Regions from separate parts of the Paenibacillus sp. HGF5 genome, predicted to be linked through region 3. Evidence: riboswitches for the same ligand, from Rfam matches in the RefSeq annotation. Region 3 holds a riboswitch; each other region holds the start of a gene.
The links. Region 3 has a riboswitch for cyclic di-AMP ahead of HMPREF9412_RS12525 (3D domain-containing protein). Riboswitches for the same ligand answer to the same signal wherever they lie in the genome.
Positions count from the first base shown of each region.

Region 1: it holds a riboswitch for cyclic di-AMP, as region 3 does, so the genes downstream of both, HMPREF9412_RS30925 (hypothetical protein) here and HMPREF9412_RS12525 (3D domain-containing protein) in region 3, are expected to answer to the same signal.
Region 2: it holds a riboswitch for cyclic di-AMP, as region 3 does, so the genes downstream of both, ehuB (ectoine/hydroxyectoine ABC transporter substrate-binding protein EhuB) here and HMPREF9412_RS12525 (3D domain-containing protein) in region 3, are expected to answer to the same signal.

Region 1 is NZ_AEXS01000180.1:26,708-33,365, reverse strand. It holds gene HMPREF9412_RS30945 (ABC transporter permease) at 1-776, opposite strand, end outside; gene HMPREF9412_RS30940 (daunorubicin resistance protein DrrA family ABC transporter ATP-binding protein) at 773-1,756, opposite strand; gene HMPREF9412_RS30935 (TetR/AcrR family transcriptional regulator) at 1,982-2,782, shown strand; gene HMPREF9412_RS30930 (hypothetical protein) at 2,792-3,256, opposite strand; cyclic di-AMP (ydaO/yuaA leader) riboswitch at 3,393-3,565, opposite strand; cyclic di-AMP (ydaO/yuaA leader) riboswitch at 4,112-4,280, shown strand; gene HMPREF9412_RS30925 (hypothetical protein) at 4,411-4,821, shown strand; gene HMPREF9412_RS33755 (potassium-transporting ATPase subunit F) at 4,974-5,048, shown strand; gene kdpA (potassium-transporting ATPase subunit KdpA) at 5,079-6,658, shown strand, end outside.
Region 2 is NZ_AEXS01000016.1:16,042-22,699, forward strand. It holds gene ehuD (ectoine/hydroxyectoine ABC transporter permease subunit EhuD) at 1-221, opposite strand, end outside; gene ehuC (ectoine/hydroxyectoine ABC transporter permease subunit EhuC) at 225-878, opposite strand; gene ehuB (ectoine/hydroxyectoine ABC transporter substrate-binding protein EhuB) at 880-1,734, opposite strand; cyclic di-AMP (ydaO/yuaA leader) riboswitch at 2,090-2,236, opposite strand; gene HMPREF9412_RS01655 (SDR family NAD(P)-dependent oxidoreductase) at 2,603-3,346, opposite strand; gene HMPREF9412_RS01660 (flavin reductase family protein) at 3,530-4,141, opposite strand; gene HMPREF9412_RS01665 (ring-cleaving dioxygenase) at 4,138-5,091, opposite strand; gene HMPREF9412_RS01670 (AI-2E family transporter) at 5,337-6,416, opposite strand; gene cls (cardiolipin synthase) at 6,640-6,658, shown strand, end outside.
Region 3 is NZ_AEXS01000074.1:11,626-18,283, forward strand. It holds gene HMPREF9412_RS12515 (HD domain-containing protein) at 1-230, shown strand, start outside; gene HMPREF9412_RS12520 (TatD family hydrolase) at 327-1,091, shown strand; cyclic di-AMP (ydaO/yuaA leader) riboswitch at 1,297-1,511, shown strand; gene HMPREF9412_RS12525 (3D domain-containing protein) at 1,781-2,968, shown strand; gene rnmV (ribonuclease M5) at 3,155-3,700, shown strand; gene rsmA (16S rRNA (adenine(1518)-N(6)/adenine(1519)-N(6))-dimethyltransferase RsmA) at 3,704-4,588, shown strand; gene yabG (sporulation peptidase YabG) at 4,703-5,605, shown strand; gene veg (biofilm formation stimulator Veg) at 5,895-6,170, shown strand; gene HMPREF9412_RS12550 (small, acid-soluble spore protein, alpha/beta type) at 6,404-6,586, shown strand.

The DNA.
Region 1 (6,658 bases), on a different contig from region 3:
CATACGATCGACAGCATGACCGAATGCTCTGACATCCACGAGTTTCCTTGCCAACCCGGATTTAAGAACAGTTCCCTGGCTGATGAAGACGTTGCCGATAACGGATTCCACTCGGCGATTGCCCCTAGCCAAGCCGGCATCGTAGAAGGATCAACGAAGACGTTCGACAGAAATCCCACTGGCCAGACCAACAATTGTACGGCGGATACGATGTGAGGGCTTTTGGCTATCAGGCCAATGTAAATGCCGACCCAAAGCAACGCAAACCGGAGAAGCAGTAGTAGCAATACCGCTAATAAGGCATTGCCCAAGCCGTCATGCCAACGCCAGCCCAGCAGGAGACCGGATGCGATGAGCACCGCCAGCCCGATAACAGAGTTCAGCATATCAGCAGCACAACGTCCGATTACAACGGCGGAAGCGTTCATGGGCATCGAACGAAAACGGTCTGTTACCCCTTTTGAAGCATCTGAGGTGACCGCCATTACGGTGCTTTCTACCCCGAAGAGCATCGTCATGGCATACATGCCGGGCATCAGGAATTCAAAATATGCTCCCCCATCAGGGACGACGATCGCTCCACCGAAGAGCAGACCGAACATGAGAACCATCAAAACGGGAAATAACCAGTTGATGATGATAACGCCTGGTTGTCCCCGCCAGTGCAAGAGTTCGCGTTGAGCAAGGACCCATACATCACTGATCGTATAACGGAATCTCGTTCCAAGTGAGTGGGAGACTGCAGCAGGTTCGATATCTTGTGGATTGGGAATCATTCTGCCACCTCCTGTGTCTGCAAGACTTCTGGCCTGCCCGTAAAGTGGATGAATACTTCATCGAGCGTCGGCCTCCGCAGGACAATATCTTTAGGTTCAATTCCGGCATCGGAAAAGGCGGCAGCAGCTCTAACCAGCGATCCTGTGCGGTCCGTCACCGGCACGCTTAACCGGTTCCCGGTTTCGTCAATCATAATGGACGGCCCGGCTATCTGCTGGAGCATGGGGATGGCGTTGTTGAAGTCATGGCTATTGTATAGGACGACTTCCAGCCGATCCCCGCCGAAGGAGGATTTCAGTTCATCCGACGTTCCCTCGGCGATGATGCGTCCGGATTTAAGTATGGATATGCTGTCGGCGAGTTGATCGGCCTCCTCTAGATATTGGGTTGTCAGCAGCACGGTGGACCCCGCATCTCTCAAAGATCGAATGGATTTCCATACCTCCTGCCTGGCTAGGGGATCGAGGCCAGTCGTCGGCTCGTCGACAAAAAGAACCTCCGGCGACACGATTAAGCTTGCAGCCAGATCAAGGCGCCGCCGCATGCCGCCGGAGTATTTAGCGACCTGCATATTTCCGGCATCGGTAAGCTCAAATTGGTTCAACAATTCTTCTGCGCGCGATCGAGCTTGCCTTGAGGTTAATCGGCTTAAACGTCCGAACATTTCTAGATTCCTCCTTCCCGTAAGAAGTTCATCGATGGCGGCATACTGACCAACCAAGCCGATCTTTTCACGTACCCTGTGACCCTGGGTTTTTACATCAAATCCGGCAACGGCCGCACTCCCGCTGTCGGGCTGGAGCAGCGTCGTGAAGACTTTGACGGCTGTCGTTTTACCGGCCCCGTTAGGGCCGAGTAGTCCGTAAATCGTTCCCTTCGGAACTCCTAGGGTGAGTCCGTTCAGTCCGGGTCCTTCCTTCAAGCCTCCGTAATGCTTGGTTAAATGATGGGCTGCTATCGCAAGCTCACCTGATACCATGGCTTAGTCCTCCTTCAATGAAACTCGAGTGAGAGTGGCAGAGATGAGATATCATTGGCATGCCAACACCATCTCGTACATCATACCGTACAGTGTACGATTTGTGTGTGCGCTTTGTCAATCCTTGATTTGGAAGCCCATGTATAAATTCGGGATGTTTCATTACGTAAGGCGGTGTATGTTAAAATGTCGATATATTAATTTCGGATAGGAGTCAATGCGGATATGAGCGTTAACAAACGAGGAAATGATCCTGCTCGAGGCTTGAATCTTCTGTGGGGCCCTCAGTCGGTTCCGGGACGCACGGGGCTGACGATTCGGAAAATCGTGTTGGCAGGGATGGAAATCGCGGATGTTGACGGCATCGAGCAGTTGTCGATGCGCAAAGTGGCAGAGCGGCTAGGCGTAGGGGCTATGTCCTTGTATACCTATGTTCCCGGGAAATCCGAGCTGCTGGAGTTGATGCTGGATACGGCGAACGCTGACCTATACGCCTCAGAGAATATTTTATCGGACTGTAAGGGAGATTGGCGCGAAGCGGTCCGTTTTATCGCGAAGACGAATTGGGATCTTTGCATGAGACACCCGTGGATCGTGGATTTAACCGGCAGGAGACCGGTTCTAGGCCCTAACTTGATTCTGAAGTACGAGCTGGAGCTACGTGCTATGGAGGGTATCGGCTTGACCGATATCGAGATGGACTCTACCTTATCACTCATACTTATGCATGTGGAGAGCTGCGCCAGATTGAGAAACAGCATGGTCTCTACGCAAATCAACACGGGAATGGACGACGATGAATGGTGGCTTAGCTATTCGCCGGCTCTGGCAAGAATTGTGGAGTGGGAGAGGTTTCCGGTTGCATCCCGCGTTGGAGAAGCTGCCGGTCAGGCACACCAGAATGCATACAATCCGGAGCATGCTTATGCTTTTGGGTTGGAGCGGATCATCGAAGGAACCGGAGTATTAATTGAGAACGGGAAAACTGCCCAATCCAAGGGAAACGGGGACAGTAGCTCTCTGTAGCTGCTGTCCCTAGAAATGATAATACGCCTCCGAGCAGTCCATCAGGAAGGAGCGCTCCAGCGGCAGTCTGCCTAACCGCTCCCGGGTGATGTGCCGATGCAGGTTGATCTCCAGATCGGCGAGGGCCGATACAGCAAGTTGCATCCGTGCGGATCCCCATTGCTGCTGCTTTCGGGCATAACGAATGGCCTCAGTCACGGGCATGCCTCTCAGCCTTGAGAAGACGGATGCCCAGCGGACCAGGTCCGAAAATTCTCTCGTGCCTGGCAGGGCATATTCGACATATCCTGCCGCGTCGTTGCAGCTGACTTTGAACAAGCCGCAGTTCCTGCTGTGATCGCTCCAGGGGATAAAACGTTCGGCCGAACCCCGGTCGAAACGAAATATCTCCATATGGCGGATAGTCTCTTCACCTAATGCAGGCACTGCGGTTTCGATGACGGGTGTAAGTGCTGCCTCGATGAGTTTCGTCATGATATGATCTACGCTCCTTTATAAACATGTTATATGCACGGCAAATAGGCCTGGTGAGCAGAGATACCCCGCTCTCCAGGCCTATTTATGGTTAGAGGCCCAATTCCGGCGGCCGCTATGCCAAAGCTTGGACGGTATTCTCTCTCAAAACGCGCCTACGAGGTTAGCTGACGGATTCGGGCTGAGAGCACCCTACCACTGGGCCCTTTCGATCCTTGGCGCAGCGGATTCACCCCATTCACCAATCGAAAATTGGCGATTTTGGTTCCCCCGTCTCCCGGTCTGTCGGGAGCTCAGCGAATAACATGTGTTTCTTAAATAGATGCACTGAATCATACGCCGGACGAACGCAAAAGTAAATGACCGTTTGTGACGCGTACACTCTGAAAATAGATGAAAACAGCAAAAGAAAACGCGTACAATCCATCCTGTCATCTATTATCGTGGCAAAATCTCGGTATCTCGTTGGATTGCGATAAATACGAGAAAACAAGAGAAATACATAGTATAGAGAAGTATTCGGAAGATAAATACGAAATACTGCTTGGTTCCTGTTCGACATAACGCCAGATGTGTTTTTGCTCACATTTACATCCTGCAGGGCCGGTCGTATGATACGAACTATGAGTTGACGGTCATCAACGACCAAGGCATACGGACAGTCGTTCCATAAAGATCTAAAGGCAGTGTGAGAGCTGCGCCGGGTTCATTATGGATCGAATCTTAGGAGAAGGTACCATGGGCCTTGCTGAGATTTGAAGGTAGAGGCGACTCTCACCGCGTAAACCTCCTGTCGCTGCTGTTATGCCCAGTCGGACGACAAGTCAAATCGCAATAAAATTACTGCTACTCGTATTCAAATTTTCGCTGAGTCCTTGAATGGAAAAGGAACGGGGGAACCAGTCGGGAGATAAATCTGATCTCTCTGGGGTGAATCCTATAGACAAGATAACGGTCTATGGGTAGGGCGACTCTCACGCCCGAATCCGTCAGCTAACCTCGTAAGCGTATCGAGAGAGGCAACGATTGTCGTGGACTTGGGCTACGGTGTATTTCACCGTGTCCTGTTAAGAAGCCTGCGGGAAGAGTTCTTCTCTTTCCGCAGGCTTCTTTGTTGTTGCCTTCTCTTTCTGACCTTAGGAGGAGAAACGAAGATGGAGAAACCACAGGAATACATCCTGGTATCCGCGCCGAACAAGGCCGGGGAGGAATTCGTCCGCCAGCTGATGCACAAACGTGTTCCGTTTGCGGCCATAGCCAACAACCGGGCTGAGCAGCTGAGGCTGCGAGAACTGGGCTGCAAACCCATCATTTTGATTGATACAAGAGACGAGCAGACCTGGATCATTCCCGAGTTTCCCGTCAGCAAGGTGTTTCTGTTCGAAAGCAGCTTGAATCTGTGCTGCCGCTATTTACGGATCTGCCGGACATGGACCGCGGAGTCGATTTACGTGATCACCCATTCCGGCAATCCGCGCTTGATATACAAAGGGCTGGGTGCCGATGTGGTGCTTCATACGAATCATCATCAGGTGTCCTTTCTGATGGCAGCCGTTATGAGCTAAGCGTTTGGACTGACGCCACAAGAGTTAGGGGAGGTTACATTCATGCAGGATTTAGTTATGGCACTCATTTTGGGAGGAACCTACGGACTGCTCATGCTGTTTATGTCCTGGTGCGGGCGCGTGGTTTCGGAACCGGAGGCTGATCAGCCGTGATGATCATGTTGATATTCACGATTTTTATTTTTCTCTATTTGATTTATGCGCTGATTCACCCTGAAAAATTCTAGGGAATCGGCTGAAGGAGGAAGGCATTCGTCATGGGCATTTTACAAATTGCCATCGTTATACTCGTTCTGGTGCTGCTGGTCAAGCCGCTGGGAACTTATCTATATCAGGTGTTTCGCAATGAAAGCAATGGAACGGACAGATGGTTCTCCTGGGCGGAGAAACCGATCTTTGCTCTGATCGGCTTAAAAGAACGCAAGGGGATGACATGGAAAGGATATGCCGTCAGCTTTGTGTTGACGAATATCGTGCTGGTTGCGGCGGGCTACTTGATTCTGCGGCTGCAGAAGGTGCTGCCGCTGAACCCGAACGGCATCGGCCATATGGAACCGACCTTGTCGTTCAACACCATTATCAGCTTCATGACCAATACGAATCTTCAGCATTACAGCGGCGAGTCGGGATTGTCTTATCTGGCCCAGATGGCCGTCATTACGATGATGATGTTCACGTCCGCGGCGACCGGGCTGTGCGTGGCGATTGCTTTTATCCGGGCGGTGACCAGCAAGGGTATGACCGTCGGCAACTTTTTTGAGGACTTCGTTAAGGCGCATACCCGGGTATTCATTCCGGCTGCCTTCATCATTGCGATGGCGCTGGTGGCGCTGCAGGTGCCGCAGACACTGAAGCCTACGCTCAGCGTCACGACGCTGGAAGGTAGCGAGCAGCAAATAGCGGTGGGTCCGGTGGCCGCGCTCGAATCGATCAAGCATCTTGGCACCAATGGGGGCGGGTTTATGGGGGCCAACTCGTCGCATCCTTTCGAGAACCCGTCCCCGCTGACCAATGTGATCGAGATTCTATCCATGTGGTGCCTCGGGGCGGCGCTTCCTTACACATTTGGTTTGTTCGCGAAGAGCCGCAAGCAGGGCTGGATTATTTTCTCGGTAATGATGACCTTGTTTATCGGCTTCCTGTCCCTGAACTACGCTGCCGAAACCAACGGCAACCCGGCATTAAACCAGCTGGGCATCGACGCCTCGCAAGGCAGCATGGAGGGCAAAGAGGTCCGGTTCGGGATCGCCCAATCCTCCCTGTTTACGACGGTGACAACCGCAGCCACGACCGGGTCGGTCAACAACATGCATGATACCCTCACGCCGCTCGGCGGGATTACGCCGCTGTCCCTGATGATGCTGAATTCCGTTTTTGGCGGAAAAGGCGTCGGGCTGATGAATATGCTCATGTACGCGATCCTGGCGGTGTTCCTGGCCGGTCTTATGGTTGGCCGTACCCCCGAATTTCTCGGCAGAAAAATCGAGGCCCGGGAAATGAAGCTGGTTGCGGTTGTCATTCTGGTACACCCATTGATTATCCTTGCTCCGACGGCGCTCGCGCTCATGACGGATGCGGGACAGGCGGGCATTGCCCATTCGGGCTTTCACGGCATCTCGCAGGTGCTTTACGAATACACGTCATCCGCGGCCAATAACGGCTCCGGGTTTGAGGGCCTTGCGGATAACACGCCGTTCTGGAACATCAGCACTGGACTGGTCATGCTGATCGGGCGCTACATTTCGATGATCGCCCTGCTGGCGGTGGGCGGCTCGCTAATGCGGAAGCAGTGGGTTCCCGAGACGCTCGGGACGTTCCGGACAGATAATAAGCTCTT
Region 2 (6,658 bases), on a different contig from region 3:
TACAGGAAGAACACCTGTACCAGCAAGGGGGTATTGCGAATAAATTCTATGATTCCTTTGGTTATGAGCGACAAGGGCTTAAATTTGCTCCGCGCGGCAAAGGCAAGCAGCAGCCCGATAATCAATGCCACCACAAAAGCACAGAGTGTGACCCATACCGTCATTTTTAATGCACTCAGAAGCTGCGGCAGTATTTCAAACACATATTTCCAATCCCACATCCGCTACAGCCTCCCCGCGGTCAGTTTGCGCTCCAGCAGTCGAACCGCCATCGAGACGAGCGTCGCAATGACAAAATACATGAGGAGCAGCAGCACCAGAATTTCGGTGGTCCAGGAGATGTAATTGTTGCGGAGCACCATCGCCTGATACGTTAAATCCGCCATCGTGATGAAATAAACGAGCGAGGTGGATTTGATGAGTTCCACAAGCTGATTCCCGAACGGGGGAAGCATTCGCAGGGACGCTTGGGGCAGTATAACGTTCCACAGCCTCTGCCAAGGCCTCATATTAAGCGCCACGGCAGCTTCCCACTGTCCTTTCGGAACGGCCAGCACCGCGCTGCGAACAATCTCGGAGCCGTATGCGCCGAAATTAAGTCCGATCGCGAGAATCGCCGCCAGCATTTTCGGAAGCTCGATGCCGATGAACGGAAGGGCAAAATACAACCAGAAGAGCTGCACCAGCAAAGAGGTTCCCCGAAAAACTTCGACGTACACGACCGTCGCCGTGCGGACGATCCACAGCTTCGACAGCCGGCACAATCCGGCTGCAAAGGACATCACGATAGCCAGGATGGCTGAAAAGAACGCGACGATAATCGTGATCTCTGCTCCTTTGAGCAGCGTCGGAAGAAAATCGATCCAAGAATTCGGCATGCTATTCCCCGCAGAGCGCAGCGGCCGTCATCTCACCCGGGAGCTCTTCTTCCGTGAACCCGAACTCTTGCAAAATTTCCAGCAGCTCGCCCGACTCCTTCATCTTTTCAAGCTCTGCATTATAAGCCTCCTGGAACTCGGTATCCGCTTGGCGGAAAGCCGTAGCCCCGTAACCGCGAACGCTTTCGCCGTCGATGACCGGCTGTTCGAAATCAGCCACGCGTTCGATGCTGTCGTCGCTGGCTGAATCCAGCATCGCCTGCAGGGACGGCCCCGTCATGGTAATCGCCTGCACCCGATCGGCCTGGAGGGCGCTGATCGCCGAAGCCTGGTCAGGGACCTGTACGATCCGGTCCGCAGGAATGCCTGACTTCTCCATGTAGCCGATTTCGACCGCGCCGGTCATGACAGCCACCTTGGCCTGCTCATTCTTGGCAATGTCCTCATAGCTTCCGAGTTCCATCGGATTCCCTTGCTTTACCGCAAGGGCTTCCCCGATGCTGTACTCCGGATTCGCGAACAGGACGGCAGAGCAGCGGTCCGGATTAATGAACATGCCTGCCGTGATCAGATCAAACCGATCGGCCTGCAATCCGGCGACCAGCGAACCGAATTCCGTTAGCTCCCCTCTCATCTCCTTGATGCCAAGACGCTCCAGAATAACGCGGGCAATCTCAACCGCCTCGCCCGTGAGCTCCCCATTGGCTTCTTTGTAGGCATACGGCTTCTCGTTCGCAAACCCTACGGTGATATATCCCTGCTCTATGGCTCGATCCAGCGTACTTCCTTTGTCGCCGCAAGCCGCGAGCAGTACCACCATCATCACGGACAACACCAGCACAACCACTTTCTTCAAAACCTTCCACAACCTTTCGTAATAGCTTTTCACTTTCTTAAAAAAACGGCATGACGAAATTATCCGTGTTAGCACATGTGTTAACTTGGATATATGGACATTCAGATACCCGTGCATGGGACGAGGCTTCAGGGAAGATGATTCATCGGCTTCCTTGCACGCTTTGACCCAATGCCGTCTGATCGATTCAATTCATTCCACATTTGCAGACGTTGCCCCTCCTCTGTAATTGAATGCTAAAAAGACCACCAAACAGGGGATCTAGACATAGCTCCGCCAGCAGGGGGTCAAAAAATAGAGAAAAGGCCCCTATAGAGAATAAAGGGCCTTTTGTATGAACATCCATTATGTATGCAAGACCCATCCACTGCTGACGAGGTTAGCTGACGGACTCGGGTAAGATGGTACCCTACACTCGTGAATTCCAAGTGACTCGCCCCTGGTGAAACTGGTTCCCCCGCTTTCCGGAATATGTATGCCGGAAACTAAGCGTGTGTTCATGATAAAGGGAAGCTCAGGAAAAGTCAAACCCCTTTAACCGCTTTTTCTGGAAATTCAGAAGTGAAAATACCGTTTTTGCAACGAAAATATCGAGCCTTTTGAACACCTTATTTAAGGCTGTCCATACACCGGATTGGTCATGGAATCCATGCTCCATTTTCCGCTATATAGCAGGCATTTGACGGGTCTTGCGGAAATCGTTCATGACATATACGTTTAATGCCATGAATGAGCCCCGGATCAGGAAGTCTGCCCATATGAAATACGGGGCCGAAAAAAATTTTTGAAACACTCCATAATAAGTCCGATAACAACGCCTGGAATGACTTGCAAAAAGCCCCGATGCTTAGCATCAGGGCTTTTCTCGTCATACCGCGGTATAGCCGCCATCCACCAGCAGACTCGTGCCCGTAATGAAGGAGGCATCTTCACTGGCGAGGAACAATACGGCTTTGGCCACTTCTTCCGGCTGTCCCAAACGGCCCATCGGATGAAGGCCGACCAGGTGCTGCGTGATCGCTTCCGTTCTTCCCTTGATCAGCGGCGTATCGATATATCCCGGACACACGGCATTGATTCGGATTCCTTTGGAGGCATAGTCTGCGCTGAGCGACTGGGTTAACAGCTTGACGCCTCCCTTAGCCGAAGCATAGGCGGTTACCCCTGCTTTTCCGACATGGCTATGGATCGAGCCGCAGTTTACGATCGCCCCTCCGGTTCCTTGGGACAGCATTTGCTGAATGACATATTTATCGCACAGGAAGACCCCTGTCAGATTAATATCAATCGTTCTCTGCCAGTTATCCATCGTTAACTGATCGGCAGGAGCATCATGGGCAATGCCTGCATTCGCGAACAATACATCGACACGGCCAAAATGCTGTACCGTCTGATTCACCATATTCGCGACTTCCTGCTCTTGGGTTACATCCGTTTTGACGAACAGCGCTTCAAAGCCGGCTCCTCTCAATTCGTCGGAAACCGCTTGGCCCTGGTCGGAATAATCCGCGATAACGACCTTGGCTCCCTCTTTTGCAAAAAGTCTGACTGCCGCTTCGCCAATCCCGCTGGCGCCCCCCGTCACAATGACAACCTTGGAATCAAATTTCATGCGTTGATCACTCCTATGTTGTAAATTCATCAACCGGCTATCCATTCATGTAGAATGGGCAAAAACCGACCATGATATTCCAATACCCCGTTTCCTAATGAATGACCAGCATACTATCAAATAAAAAGGACGTTCGCTAAATAACAGTCGCAAAGCAATAACCTTATTCAAGCTCAAGCCCTGTCAGACCGGACGCTCAATCGTAAACATCTCTCCCAGGGTCGAATAGATATTTCCTGCCATGCGGCTCACAGGTTTCAACTTGGATGCGTCAATCCGGCCATGCTCGTAGAGCTCCTCGGACACGTGAAATCGGACGACGCGGGCAATCAATAGATCAGCGGCAGGCAGCTGATCCGTACCATCCAACGTGACGACCTGCTCCAGCACGCATTCCATGCGAATCTTGGATTCCATAATGCCGGGAACCTTAACAACGTCACTAACGACCGGGGTTAAACGGGTTCGGTCAAGCTCACTTTCGTCCGGAGGCAGGTTCGCCGCCGTTTCGTTCACGGCTGCAACGGTATCTTCGTCCACGATGTGGATGACAAGCTCGCCGCTCTGCATGGCATTTCTTGCCGTATCCTTGGGTGCACCGTTCTTTCGCTGAACGGAAACCGACAGCAAAGGGGGATTGCTCGACACAATGGAAAAGTAACTGAACGGGGCCGCATTCAGCACGCCATCCGCCGATAATGTCGTAACGAAAGCGACCGGACGCGGAACGACGCTTCCTATCAGCAGCTTGTATGTGTCCCGTTCGCTTTGGGTATTCGGGTCAATGGATATCACTTGAGTTGCCCCTCTCCTGTATGTTTGACTTGTATAGGCTCCAACCCCTGCTCGATTCGGGCACGCTCCGGTTCGAACCAGGCAGGAAGCTTTAATTGTTCCCCCAGCGAGTCCAGGTCTTCGTCCACCGTAAATCCGGGCGGATCGGTTGCGATCTCAAACAGGATCCCACCACGTTCCCTGAAATATAACGCTTTGAAATAGTTACGGTTCCTGATATCCGTAGGGCGAAAGCCCTGCTCCTTCACCCATTCATGCCATTTGCCGTGCTCCTCATCATCTTGAGCCCGCCATGCGATATGATGGGTCGTTCCGGCACCTCCGGCTCCCAAAGGGATATCCCGCATCGGCAGATCAATCACGTTGCCGAAGTGGCCCGCAGCTTGAAACCGGGCATAATTGACGTCCTCTCCAATGTAGGTCAGTCCCATGACATTCTCCAGCGCCTTCTTCGTCTCCTCCCATTTGCTGCTGAACAGAACCGCGCCGCCGAATCCCTTAATGGCTGTAGCCGATGTTATATCGTCCACGGACCAGCCGTTATTCGGACCGCCTTCCCGCTCCACCAACTCTAGCGAAAGTCCGTCCCGATCGGAGAATTGAAGGTATTGTTCGTTAAACCGGAAAGCCTTCATGACAGGAACACCAAAGCTCCGCAGCCGCTGTTCCCAATAAGGCAGGGCCCCTACAGGAACGGCAAAGGTCGTATATCCTGCCTGTCCTCCTCCACGCAGCCCTCTTCGCGAAGCGGAGGAAGGGAAGAAAGTGATGATCGTTCCGGGCTGTCCTCCTTCATCCCCGAAATACAGATGATATACCTCGGGCGCATCGTAATTCACGGTCTTCTTTATCATTCTGAGTCCTAGCACGCCTGTATAAAAATCAACGTTCTTCTGCGGATCCTGCGCATAAGCGGTAATATGATGAATGCCTGCCGTATGTAATGCCATATCCCATCTCTCCCTCACCGTTCGTGTCGAAACCCGTTATTTCCGTTCATAATCCGATTTGCATGATGGATGAGCCATAAACCATAAATAATCTTTATTTTGAATATCTTTAATTAGAGATTATATAATTTTCTTATCATTGTCAAGCTCTTGTGCACCCCAAATATATAAAAAGCCGCCAAGAACGATTCCTCGCTCTTGGGCGGCTTTAATATGCGGCTAAAGGCCGCCTCCCTATCCCACGCTTAAGCCTTTTGCCATTTCTCCTTAAAGAACAGCTGATACACCCGGGTAACGATAATCTTAATAATCATATAGATTGGTACGATCAGCAGAATTCCGATAATCCCGCCAAGATCCTGTCCCACCAGCACCAGGATAATGATCGTTATGGGATGGATCGCCAGCTGTTTGCCGAAGATATACGGACCAATCAGGTTATCCTGAATCTGCTGGGCCGCCAGAATGACGACAAGGGACCAGATCGCGGTTCCCGGGGACTGAATAAAGCCGATAATCACGATCGGGATCGAGGATAGAATGGCGCCGATAAACGGTATGAAATTCGCGATGACCGCCACGACCGTCAACAGCAGCGCATAAGGCAGGCCGATAATCAGGAATCCGATATACATCAGAACCCCCAGCGCCAAATTGACGAGAACCCGGCCTACGATAAAGCCTTTGAGTGCATTGTTGATTTCATCCAGCACCGAGGCTCCCTCGCCCTTGAATCGGTCAGGCAAAAAGCTGACCACCATCTTCCCGAATTTCCCGCCTTCCTTCAGCATGTAATACAGGAGAATCGGAAACGTAAACAATACGATGGCAAAATTCGACACGAACGAGAACAGATTCATAATATAATTCGTCAGGAACGTGAAGCCTTGATTCAAATAATCGGTGAGCTGTGTAAGCGGGTTGGCGTTCTCCGGAAAAATGTCCTGGAAAAAGCCGTTATTCTCCAATTCCTGAAGCTGCTCGCCAAGCTTGGCAAACAAGGCTGGAGCGTTCTGTACGAGAGCCACGATCTGATCGCGCAGCGATGGCCATACCCCCAGGATAAAGCCGGTAAGGATGCCCGCGAACACGACATACAGGAGCAGGATGGCCAGCGAGCGATTTAGCTTGCGTTTTTCGAGGAGATCAACCAGCGGTCTGAGCAGGTAATAGAAGAATCCCGACAGCATTAACGGCACGAGGATGATGGAGAAGAACGAAAGTACGGGTCTGAATATAAAATCCACCAGTGATCCCAAATAAATGATGGTCAGCACCAGGATCACGGCAAGACACAATTTGAAAAACTTGTTCATTTTCAGCAAAAAGCATGCCCCTTCTCCTATTTTTTCACCATCGTATCATGACAACGAGTACGGATTCAAATGGCTCCTTCTATATTCGTTACGAGAGGCCTTATCCTAGCCGCCAACGTTTTACGACCTTTCGGTTTCACTCCATGCCGCCGATATATACTTCTTCTAACGCCTCACGTATAATATGAAGGATTGCTAGGGCAAGGCTATAGTGTAGGAGGATATCATAAACATGCATGTTACATCCATCA
Region 3 (6,658 bases):
ATCTTCCTTATGATAAGGTTCATTCCGATATGCCGCTTAACGAGAAACAGATTCTCCTTCTCGACCGGCATGACGAGCTGAGGGAAATCTCGGAGGTATCCGATATCGTACGCTCGATCAGCGGCATTCATAAAGGGCGGTATCATCTTTATTATCCGGAGGAGAAGGTGGGCCCGCTCCTGGGTCAAATGCCGGAGAGGATCGCCGACGTTTTCAAAAAACAGCATTAAATCAGGCATAACAGGACAACCGTTAACACCCTTGCATTCAACCAACTAATGGAAAATTGACGACATAGAAACGACAGGAAGGAGAGTGTGGATAGTATGCTGTTCGACACGCACACTCATATGGACGCTCCCCAATTCGACGAAGACCGGGAAGCTGCAATTCAGCGGGCGCTTGAAGCCGGCGTTACGCGGATGATCAATATCGGATTTAACCGGGAGACGATCCCGACCACGATGAAGCTGGCCGAGACTTATGATTTTATATATGCAGCGGTAGGCTGGCATCCTGTAGATGCGATCACCATGGAGGATCAGGACCTGGATTGGATCGCCTCTTTATGCAGTCACGAGAAAGTGGTGGCAATCGGGGAGATCGGCTTGGACTATCATTGGGATACGTCCCCCAAGGAAGTGCAGCACCGTGTGCTTCGGCGCCAGATCGGGCTTGCCCGGGAATTGAACATGCCCATTGTCATTCATAACCGGGATGCGCATGAAGATATCGTTAACATTTTGCGTGAGGAAAAAGCCTCCGAGGTCGGCGGTGTCATGCATTCCTTCTCCGGAAGCTGGGAAACGGCAAAAATGTGCCTGGATATGGGATTCCATATCTCATTTGGGGGGCCGATTACGTTCAAGAATGCGAAGCAGCCCAAAGAGGTTTTGGCAAAGGTTCCGCTTGATCGATTATTGATCGAAACGGACGCGCCTTACCTGACTCCTCATCCCTTCCGCGGGAAACGAAATGAGACCGCATATGTAAAATTGGTGGCGGAGGCGGCGGCCGAAATTAGAGGGTTGTCCTATGAGGAATTGGCCCAAATTACCACCAAAAATGCGCTGGAACGATTTGGTATTTAACGAAAACAAGAGCAAAAGCGATGAAAAAGGGAGCATTTTCGATTAATTAAAGTTTTTTAATCAGAAAAGGCGTTGATATTACAATATTTTAACCTTTTACATGAGAAAATGTGGTTGAATGTTGCTTTACAACCTGCATACAAACAGGATATCATCTTTTCAGTGATAAGAAGCTGCGATGTGCAGATCGCAGCCGAATATTTCATGAACCGTCTCGCTTAATCTCCGAAATTCTGGAGAACGGGGGAACCGATACTGCGGTGCATACTGGTCTGGATGCACGAAGCTGTATTTGATTTCTTTTTCGGGTCTTTGGGGTGAATTTGAAGGATCTCGCCATGAGCGGGCATCCGGATATAGGGCGTCTCTCTTACGTCCGAACCCGACAGCTAACTCCGTAAGCGAAATAAGAGGGGAAATCTCGTGCATACCATTTCCATGATTTCATTCATCAGGAAGCCACGTTAGAGCCTCTAGTACTCTTTCAATGGCTTCTTTTATTTTTGAATAATGGAGACGGGTCCATCATACTCTTGGTAAACAGGAGGTGATGGCAGATGGACGGAAGACGGGAATTGACGCAGGGTGTAGATAGATAGCAGGGCGCCCTGTGAGAAAAATTGCTATAGTCACGTCAAATGCATTCATGCGTTTACCTAGACGGCGGGACTATGAAGGAGGATGGAATAGTGGGCATTTTTCAACCTGAAGAAACCCATGAATCACAATCATCCAGCATGTCTTACGCATTGAGATGGAAGCATGACAATTTGCGTCAACTGATGTTGCTCGGCGCCATGGGTGCCGTTACGGTATCACTTCTCATATCGTTGGTTGTACATGACCAGGCAGGCAAGGAAGTTCAGCTTGTCGTCGACGGCCGGGTCACTACGGTGGAAACACGTGGATCGTTGCTGCAGGAATTGCTGGATGAGCAAGCGATCACGTTGAGTCCCCAAGATCAAATTTCGATGCCCCTGAACGGCGCGATCCGGGACGGAGACCGAATTATTATTGACAGAGCTATTCCAGTCAACGTTACGGTAGGCAGCAAAACCAAAACCATATTTACATCCCAGGATACAGTTGATCATGTACTCAAAGAGGCTGGCGTTACGATCCAGGGTGAAGATATAGTACAACCGTCGCAAGACACGAAGCTGACCAGCAATATGAATATCCATGTCGTTCGCGTCACGAAGCAAAAAGTTAAGGAAACGGAAGACCGCGAATTCCGTGTGATCAAGACGGCCGATCCATCGCTTGAAAAGGGCGATAACCGCGTCATTCAGCGGGGCGAGCCTGGTCTTATGGTGAACCATTACGAGAAGGTCTACCACAATGGCAAGCTGATTTCCAAGACGAAGGTCTCCCAAGAAATTGAACGCAGAACAAAGGATAAAATCATTGCCGTAGGTACGAAAAAAGTGGAGAAGCCTATTATCGTCCAGGCGGCAGCCACCGATGTAAAAGCTACACCGGCTAAATTGTCCGGCACGAAAAAAGTAACGGCCGCCAAGGCTGTGGAGAACAACGTGGTCTCCCGCGCAGGCGTTGATTTTAAATACAAGAAGGTATTGAACAACGTGTCGATGACGGCGTATTCGGCCGAGCAGCAAGGAATCGGTACGCGTACCGCATCCGGCACTCGCGTTACGGAAGGTCGCACCATCGCCGTTGATCCTAACATCATCCCGATCGGGTGGTGGGTCTACATCGAAGGCATTGGCTTCCGCCGTGCTGAAGATACGGGCGGCGCCATCAAAGGCAACAAAATCGATGTCTATTACGATTCGTTGAAATCGGCCATGAATTTCGGCCGGAAGAGCGGTCGCACCGTTTATGTGATCGGTCCGGTTAAACCTGAATTGAACTAGACGCATGAATTCCAATTTACTTTGCCATTCTAATGCTATACTATTTAGCTTATAATATATGATGATCAAGAAGAGGGAATATTTCCTCTTCTTTTGTTTTGTTAAGACCGGAGTAATCAAGGCTAAACGGGTTGAACCTTAACGTTGTACAGGCCTGCTCGGCTTGGGAAGGAAGAGAACGAACGCATGATTAAAGAAGTGATTGTCGTGGAAGGCAGAGACGATACCGTTGCCATTAAACGGGCCGTAGAGGCCGATACGATCGAAACCGGCGGTTCAGCGATCAACAAACAAATCCTGAAGCGCATAGCGCTTGCCCAGGAGCGCAGAGGCGTTATCATATTGACGGACCCTGACCATGCGGGAGAACGAATCCGCAAAATCGTGGATCGGGGCGTACCCGGCTGCAAGCACGCCTTCATCCCGGAAGCGGACGCTACCCGAAAAGGGGATATCGGCGTGGAGAATGCCTCGCCAGAGGCGATACGGCGCGCGCTGGAGCGGGTTCACACGTCTTTTGAGGGTAGAGAGAGCCTGATCAGTTTGGAGGATCTGCTGGAGGCGGGATTATCGGCTCACCCGGAGGCCGCGGCAAGACGGATGGCGATGGGTAATCTGCTGGGCATCGGATACTGCAACAGCAAGCAGTTCCATAAACGATTGGCCATGTTTCAAATATCGCGGGAAGAATTTCTGGCAGCACTTGCACAGCTGGAAGAAGGGGGCATTTAGCCAATGAGTCGGATCGAGGATATATCAACACCAAGACGGACGAAGGAGATCATCTCACGCCATGGATTCTCCTTCAAGAAAAGTCTGGGCCAGAACTTTCTCATCGATCAGAATATTTTGTACAAAATCGTGGAAGCTGCAGGACTTGATGAAGATAAGGGCGCGCTCGAGATCGGGCCTGGCATCGGTGCACTGACGGAGAAGCTGGCGCAGACGGCAGGAACCGTCACCGCAGTCGAAATCGATCAGCGCCTGATTCCCATCTTGAAGGAAGTCCTGGAGCCCTACGGGAACGTGAGGGTTCATCATGGGGATGTGCTGAAGGTGGATCTTCATGAACTGTTCCGTCAGGATTTCGGGGACGTATCGAAGGTAAGCGTGGTTGCCAATCTGCCGTATTACGTGACGACGCCGATTCTCATGAAGCTGCTGGAGGAGAAGCTGCCGCTGGAGAACATCGTGGTGATGATTCAGAAGGAAGTGGCCGAACGGATGGCCGCTGCACCGGGAAGCAAGGATTACGGAAGTCTCAGCATTGCCGTTCAATATTACAGCGAGCCTAAGCTGGTCTGCATCGTGCCGCACACGGTGTTCATTCCGCAGCCGAACGTCGAGTCGGCCGTGATTCGCCTGGCGGTCCGGGAACAGCCTCCCGTTCGCGTGGAAGACGAACGCTTCTTCTTCGAGGTGGTCCAGGCTTCTTTTGCACAGCGACGGAAGACGATTGCCAACAATCTGAAGAGCCGGTTCTTCCCGGGTGAGGGGCGCGAACGGCTGGAGCAGCTGCTGCAGGAAGCAGGAATCGAGCCTTCACGGCGCGGAGAGACGCTTAGCATTGAGGAGTATGCGCGGCTTAGCAACGTGCTGTTCGGCGCCAATATCCGTTGACGCAGCCTTTCGGGAGTCCCTGGAGCTTACGAATGGCCTCCGCGCGATAAATTGGCGCTGAACAAGAACCAATAGTCACAGTAGCCCATACCATAGGGTAGGGGTGATGTTGTGATGAACTTGGGAGACTTGGTCGTTCGTAAATCCTACGGCGGCGATGTAACGTTCCGGGTAGAAGGCATGCGGCAAAATAATAATATCGTCATCAAAGGGACGGAATTCCGGTTACTGGCCGATGCTCCCGTTGATGATTTGGTTACGGTCCCGCATCCCACCTTAAGCGAACGAACAAAGCAGGCGCAGATCAAAGCCAATGAATCGCTGGACCGCCTGCAGAAGCAAAGACAGGAGCAGAGCGAGCGTCAACTGGCCAGCCTGCGGCATATTGAAGGCGGCCAGCTTGCGGATAAAGGATACTTTGACGTGCCGGGCAAGGTGCTGCATTTGGATGGAGATCCCCAATATCTGAAGAAGAGCATGACCTTGTACAACCAGCTTCGGGTCCCAGCGGAAGGCCATTATATCAATGAGTCGGGGATGGCCGATTCATTATATCGTCTTCTTCCGCGGGTAAGACCTGATATCGTTGTGATCACAGGGCATGATGGGGTTCTGAAGAGACGTCAGCCATACGATTTATATAGCCTGGACAGCTATAAGAATTCCCACAACTTCGTCACGGCGATTCAAGTGGCGCGTCAATATGAGCGGAACCTGGATTCCCTGGTCATCGTGGCCGGAGCGTGCCAATCGCATTTTGAGGCGCTGCTGCAGGCTGGGGCCAATTTTGCCAGCTCGCCGGGGCGAATCCTCATCCATGCGCTGGATCCCGTCTACGTCGCCGCTAAAGCGGCCTATACGTCGGTCCGGGATACCGTGAACATCCATGACGTGGTCCATCATACGATCAGCGGCAGCCAGGGCGTAGGCGGAATTGAAACGAGAGGCAGCTACCGGATCGGTCTACCCAAGCTGCAGGATTTGTCCACCTTGAAGGTTACGCCTTCAGTCAGCTAGGCTCCTAATCCGTTCGATCAGAGGTCCCATAACCGCTGGAGAATGGACCAAGAAGAACCCCACTCGCTGGGGTTTTTTATTTTTCCTATCCATTCGTTAAGAAAGTTGTCAAAAAAAATACATAAAGCTTGTCAATTTAGCACATATTAAAGCAAATGAGCGCGAGAATGGCAGGGTCAAAAAAAATACATTGACAATATATTTTTGATGCTGATATAATTAATGTTTTTGAATTGACAAATGATGTGATCTTCGGTATAATGGACAAGGAAAGAGGTGGTCGTCGACAATGGCTAAAAATGCGCTGTTGGAAATCAAACGCAGTCTCGATGCCCATTTAGGGCAAAAAATTACGCTTCGGGCAAACGGTGGCCGTCGGAAGACCGTCGAGCGTACTGGTGTTTTGGAAGAAACGTACCCTTCTGTTTTCATTGTGAAGCTGGACCAAGACCAGCAAACTTTTAAACGTGTGTCTTACAGTTATGCGGATATTTTGACCGAAACCGTGGAGATCATGGTCACCGGTGACGACAACGAGATGCGAATCACCTATATCAAGTCATAACGATACGTCATGAGAGCAGTCTCCGCTTACAGGGAGACTGTTTTTTGTTGCCATCCTTCCGGAGGGATGACAAGGAAGGGTTGAACGCATACTAAAGCTGCGCGAAGCTTATCACAGCCGTTCTATACGCGGTGACGGAGAGTTAAGCATGCGCAGGGCCCATGGAAGGCCGCTGCGTCGCGCGGGATGCTGTTCATGCCATACTCAATACATTTTCCAAGGAGGCGGGATTGATGAGCAGAAGAAGACGAAGCATCATGTCCGATCAATTGAAGACCGAATTGGCTAAAGAATTGGGATTCTACGACACCGTGGAAAAAGAGGGCTGGGGAGGCATTAAGGCCAAGGATGCCGGCAACATGGTAAAACGGGCGATTGAGCTCGCCGAGCGGGCAGCCCGCAAATCCGACCTGTAAGAGTATGGCCGCATGGCAGCAGGGTCTTCCGGTTAAGCGGAAGGCCCTGTTTGTTTCACCTTTAGTTTCCCG